2 linked regions of the Chryseolinea soli genome follow. Each later gene encodes a partner of the first gene's protein in a complex. Links are inferred from orthologs where the notes say so. Each region holds a gene or a part of one and is shown on either strand. Other genes may lie near its edges.

Region 1 (2,893 bases):
CCGAACGCGCCGTGGCCAGGTTCATAAAGTTGATGCATGCGATCGCCAGGATGAGCGAGGCGATGCAGATGAGGAAGTACACATAATTGCGGTTTCCCCCTGGGCGCATGGATCCTTCCAGGTTTGTCGGGTCGAGGTGAATGGACGTGAGGGGTTGAAGGAAGTAGCGGTAGCCGTTGCCCTCGCGCTTGTAGTCAGCCCATGATTTTCCAAGATCTTGTTCGATCTGCGCCGACGCATAGGTGTCCACCATCTTGGGAAATTTTGCTTCCAGTGCGGCAGCGTTGGCGCCGGGTTTGAGTTTTATATAGGTATGTGCCGAGAAAGTGATGAAGTTCACCTTTGGGCCGCCAAAGAACTGATCATTCCACTTCGATAAGAAATCAAATTTTAAATGTGAATTGTCCGGCAGGTTTTCGCAAATGCCGGTGACATTGAAATCCTGATTGAAGATCTTTAGTGTTTTTCCCAGGGGGTCGTCCTGGCCAAAGTAGCGGTTGGCGGTCTCTTGTGTTAGCACGATGTCGTTCAGCTTAGTCAACACCGTTTTTGGATCGCCTTTGACCAGCTTCAAACTGAAAAAAGAAAAGAAGTTGGAGTCGGCAGCCATGACGAAGTTTTCTTCAAACTGCTTCACTTCGTTTTTGCGGTCGGTATAATTCACCACGACGTTGTTGATGGGGCCGCTCACTTTTACCACGTCTTCCACTTCTGCAAAGTCGCGCGACATCACGTCGGAATAAGAATGGGGGATGAAAGCATAGTTGGTGGAGTGATTGGGATACTTTCGCTCCAGTACGACCTTGTAGATGCGATCGGCATCCGTCAAAAATTTGTCGTACGAAAACTCCTCGATCACAAACATGGTGATGAGAAGACAGCTCGCGATGCCCACGGAAAGCCCCAGGACATTGATGAGCGTGTACACTTTTTGTTTGATAAGGCTGCGGAGGGCGACCTTGATGTAGTTCTTGATCATAGCGAGAAGTTTACAAGTACCACCAAGGTCAATCCATGTGCCACATCCTTAGACAAGGAAATAAGCCCATGCAGAAACAAATCCGCGTGCGAAAAAAGAAGGGGTGTACGGAAGGGGATAAAACCGTTCGTCTGCGGACGCCTAGTTCTGCAGCATGCGCAGCAACGTAGAGAGGCGGTTTTTCATGTTGCGCCGGTCGATGATGAAATCGAGAAAGCCATGTTCCAACACAAACTCTGCGCTTTGAAAACCTTTCGGAAGGTCCTTGCCAATGGTTTCACGGATCACGCGGGGACCGGCAAAGCCGATGAGCGCGCCGGGTTCGGCAATATTGAAATCGCCCAGCATGGCATACGATGCCGTTACACCGCCCGTAGTGGGGTCGGTCAGCAGGGAGATATAAGGAATTTTGGCAGCATCCAGCAAAGCGATCTTGGCCGATGTCTTCGCCATTTGCATCAGTGAAAGTCCGGCTTCCATCATGCGCGCGCCGCCGGAGCGGGAGATCATGAGGAACGGTTTTTTTGTTTGAAGGCTGTGGTCCATCGCCCGGGCAATTTTCTCGCCCACAACCGAACCCATCGAACCGCCGATGAAACTGAAGTCCATGCAGCCGATGGTGATGTCGATGCCATTCATTTTGCCATAGGCCGTGCGCACGGCATCTTTCAGCTGGGACTTCTCCTGGCTTTCTTTGATGCGCTTCGGATACGGCTTGGTGTCTTTGAATTTCAACGGGTCGGCCGACTCCATGGTGGGGTCCAACTCGGTGTATTTGCCTTCGTCAAACAGCACTTCGAAATATTCTTCCGAGCCAATGCGCACGTGAAAGTCTTCATCGGGCACCACATAGGCGTTGTTCTTCAACTCGCGCGTGTGAACAATTTTGCCGGCGGGCGACTTGAACCAGAGGCCGTCGGGCACTTCGCGTTTGGATTCGGTGGGAGTGAGTATTCCTTTATCGCTGCGTTTGAACCAAGACATAGTTAAAAAATTTAGTAAAAAAGAAAGCCGATGAACGGGTGAGGTTCATCGGCTGAAATTACAATTTCGTTAAGCTAAATCGATCGATTTATCGAGGTAAATATCCTGGATGGCGTTCAGGATCTCCACGCCTTCTTTCATGGGGCGTTGGAAAGCCTTGCGACCCGAGATCAACCCGGTGCCACCGGCACGCTTGTTGATCACGGCCGTGCGCACAGCATCGGCCAGATCGCTTGCCCCCTTGGACTCGCCACCGGAGCTGATCAAGCCGGCGCGGCCGTTGTAGCAATTTAACACTTGGTAGCGGCACAGGTCGATCGGGTGATCGGATGTGAGCTCCGTATAGATTCTTTCGTCCAGTTTGCCATAGCTGCTTCCGCCGGTGTTCAGCATTTTGTAGCCGCCGTTGGTTTCCGCAAGCTTTTGCTTGATGATGTCGGCCTGGATGGTCACGCCAAGGTGGTTGGCCTGGCCGGTAAGGTCGGCCGATACGTGATAGTCAACACCGTCTTTTTTGAAGGCGTTGTTACGGGTGTAGCACCAGAGAATAGTGGCCATACCAAGCTGGTGAGCGCGCTCAAAAGCTTTAGACACTTCAATGATCTGGCGGGTAGCATTATCAGAGCCGAAGTAGATCGTGGCTCCTACCGCCGCAGCGCCCATGTTCCAGGCGTCCTCAATGGAACCGAACATGATCTGGTCGGCCTTGTTGGGGTAAGTGAGCAATTCGTTATGGTTGATCTTCACGATCAAAGGAATCTTATGGGCATATTTTCTAGCCACCATGGCCAGTGCGCCAAACGTAGTGGCCACACCGTTGCAGCCGCCTTCGATGGCGAGCTTCACAATATTTTCAGGATCGAAATAAATGGGATTCTTCGCGAAAGACGCACCCGCGCTGTGTTCGATGCCCTGGTCGATAGGAAGAAT
Region 2 (2,998 bases), 2.6 Mb from region 1 along the record:
GGAATGGTGTAGCCGGCATACACGTGGCTGTCGATGCGAACACCGTGGCCGCCGGGCATGTGCAGGTTGGTGATCTTGCCGGGTGAAGGACGGAAGCCGTTCGCGGGATCTTCGGCGTTGATGCGGCATTCCATGGCAAACATTTTGGGGAAGTAGTTGGTGCCCGAGATCGGAACACCGGCCGCTACTTTGATCTGTTCTTTGATGAGGTCGTAGTCCGTCACTTCTTCTGTGATGGGGTGCTCTACCTGGATCCGCGTGTTCATTTCCATGAAGTAGAACTTGCCGTGTTTGTCCACGAGGAACTCGATGGTGCCGGCGCCTTCATAATTGATGGCTTTCGCACCTTTCACGGCCGCTTCTCCCATGCGCTCGCGCAATTCCTGGCTTAGGATGGGCGAGGGGGTTTCTTCTACCAGTTTCTGGTGGCGGCGCTGGATGGAGCAATCGCGCTCGGAAAGGTGACACACTTTTCCATATTGATCGCCCACGATCTGGATCTCGATGTGACGGGGCTCTTCTACAAATTTCTCGAGGTAAAGGCCGTCGTTGCCAAAGGCGGCACCGGCTTCACGCTTGGCATCATCCCAAGCCTTCTTGAATTCCGACTCGTTGTTGATGATGCGCATGCCTTTTCCACCGCCACCTGCGGTCGCTTTCACGATCACGGGATAGCCGATCTCTTTCGCGAGTTCGATACCCTGTTCGATAGAGTCCAGCAATCCCTCGGATCCGGGAATAGTGGGCACGCCCGCTTTCTTCATGGTGTCTTTCGCGGTCGACTTGTCGCCCATCGCTTCGATCATGGCAGGTGTGGGGCCGATGAATTTTATTCCGTACTCATGACAGATGGCCGAGAACTCGGCCCGCTCCGACAGGAAGCCGTAGCCGGGGTGAATGGCGTCGGCGTTGGTGATCTCGGCGGCTGAAATGATGCGGGGTATGTTGAGGTAGGACTCCTTGCTCGGCGCAGCGCCGATGCACACGGCTTCATCGGCAAAGCGCACATGAAGACTTTCGCGATCGGCGGTAGAATATACCGCCACGGTCTTGATGTCCATTTCGCGACAGGTGCGGATGATCCGCAGGGCGATCTCGCCCCGGTTTGCTATTAATATTTTCTTGAACACAGTGGTCTGGGGTTAACGTCTCATCAATGACATGCTCCGCTACAAATTGTTCGGCTGAAATGTCCACCCGTTTGCTTTGGGAAGGATCACGCGTCAGCGTAAACAAAAAGACTTCGGAATATGGTAATTAATTAATCCGGTTCTACTACGAAGAGGACCTGGTCGTATTCCACGGGCGACGAGTTTTCGATCATCGCTTTCACGATGGTTCCTGAAACTTCTGATTCGATCTCGTTGAACAACTTCATGGCTTCGATGATACACACGGTTTGTCCTTTGGAGATTTTGTCGCCAACGGAAACAAATGCAGGCGTGTCGGGTGTCGAGGAGCGGTAGAATGTTCCGATCATGGGCGACTTGATCTCTACGGTCTTCTTGCCCGTTGCTGCGGGTGCAGCTTCCACACGGGGTGCTGCGGCTTGTGCTACCGGCGCTGCGGCTTGCGCTACTGGCGCCACTGCGGCTTGTGTCATCACGGGGGTTGACTTGAATACCTTTTGATCGGGCTCGCGCTTCACGTGAAGCTTCAGCTCTTTGGTTTCAATGTTTACTTCGTTCAATCCCGACTTGGAAATGAAGTCGATGAGGTCTCTTATTTCTGTCGTTTTCATTGCGGGTTGGTTAGCGGATCCTGATTCGTTCGCGGCCTTTGAAGGAGCGGGCGCCTTTTTGGCTGCGGGTTTTACTGCGCGTGCTTTGCTCATGGTGTAGTTTATTCTTTTACGCGTTCAACATAATCTCCAGTGGAGGTTTGGACTTTGATCTTGTCGCCGGTGTTTACAAACAGGGGCACTCGAATCTCGACGCCGTTCTCGAGCGTGGCAGCCTTCAATGTACGGGTAGCCGTATCGCCTTGCATACCGGGTTCGGTGTATTGCACTTCCATCACGACATGGGTGGGGGCTTCCGCGGTGATGGCGCTCTCGCCGTTTTCAAAGGCGATGAGCAAAGTAACACCTTCTTTGATAAAATTCACAGAGTTGCCCAGCAATCGCTTGTCGATGTATACCTGGTCGAAGGTAATATTGTCCATGCACACCAGGCTGTCGCCGTCGGCGTAGAGGTATTGGTATTCTTTTGTTTCGACACGCAAGATCTCAACTTCTTCTCCGGGGCGGAAACGGTTTTCTGCTACTTTACCGTTGCGTACGTTGCGCATTTTTATTTGATAGAAGGCGCGCAGGTTGCCGGGCGTGCGGTGCTGGAGTTCTTCCACCTGCATCACTTCGCCGTTGTAGCGGATGTAATTTCCTTTGCTTAAATCAGAGACGGTTGCCATAAAAAAATCAAACTTTAAGTTACAAATGAATTGATGAATTGCAAGAGTTTGCGCCAACCTGCCCGAGGGCTACCGGCCTGAAACCCTTTGGTCTGTTAACTGTTATAGGCCCATTTCACATAGACCGCACCCCAGGTGAAGCCTCCGCCAAAGGCGGCCAGGATGAGGTTGTCGCCTTTCTTTAATTGCTTCTCATAGTCCCACAACAGCAGCGGAATGGTGCCGGCCGTCGTGTTGCCATAGCGTTCTATGTTCATCATCACTTTGTCTTCGGTGATGCCCACGCGGTTGGCCGTGGCGTCGATGATGCGCTTATTGGCTTGGTGGGGCACCAGCCACTGCAGGTTTTCGCCGTTCAGGTTATTGCGCTCGGCGATCTGTGCCGATACATCGGCCATGTTGGTCACAGCAAATTTAAATACCGCCGATCCTTCCTGGTAAACAAAATGCTCGCGGTTGTTCACCGATTCGTGGGTGGCGGGTTTGCGGCTGCCGCCGGCCTTCATGTGCAGGTAGGCTTCGCCGTTGCCATCGCTTTTCAGGATGGAATCCATTACCCCCAGGTCCTCCGTGGTGGGCTCCAAAAGTA

Evidence for each region. The genes of interacting proteins can lie anywhere in the genome.
Region 2: the proteins of accD (region 1) and accB are in contact, whole or in part, in a solved structure (PDB 8UXZ), measured with the Escherichia coli proteins. The link is inferred for Chryseolinea soli from one-to-one orthologs.

What each region holds. Positions count from the first base shown.
Region 1 is NZ_CP032382.1:1,523,462-1,526,354, reverse strand. Bases 43-2,862 are described here. They hold accD (acetyl-CoA carboxylase, carboxyltransferase subunit beta), read right to left. Parts: upstream 1,964-2,862; coding sequence 1,121-1,963; downstream 43-1,120. Other genes in these bases: D4L85_RS06520 (class I fructose-bisphosphate aldolase), read right to left, coding at 2,033-2,862; D4L85_RS06530 (ABC transporter permease), read right to left, coding at 43-979. Also shown: more of D4L85_RS06530, read right to left, coding at 1-42; more of D4L85_RS06520, read right to left, coding at 2,863-2,893.
Region 2 is NZ_CP032382.1:4,161,309-4,164,306, forward strand. Bases 2-2,926 are described here. They hold accB (acetyl-CoA carboxylase biotin carboxyl carrier protein), read right to left. Parts: upstream 1,742-2,926; coding sequence 1,262-1,741; downstream 2-1,261. Other genes in these bases: accC (acetyl-CoA carboxylase biotin carboxylase subunit), read right to left, coding at 2-1,130; efp (elongation factor P), read right to left, coding at 1,843-2,409; D4L85_RS17820 (beta-ketoacyl-ACP synthase III), read right to left, coding at 2,505-2,926. Outside these bases: more of accC, read right to left, coding at 1-1; more of D4L85_RS17820, read right to left, coding at 2,927-2,998. UniProt on the Escherichia coli protein: This protein is a component of the acetyl coenzyme A carboxylase complex; first, biotin carboxylase catalyzes the carboxylation of the carrier protein and then the transcarboxylase transfers the carboxyl group to form malonyl-CoA.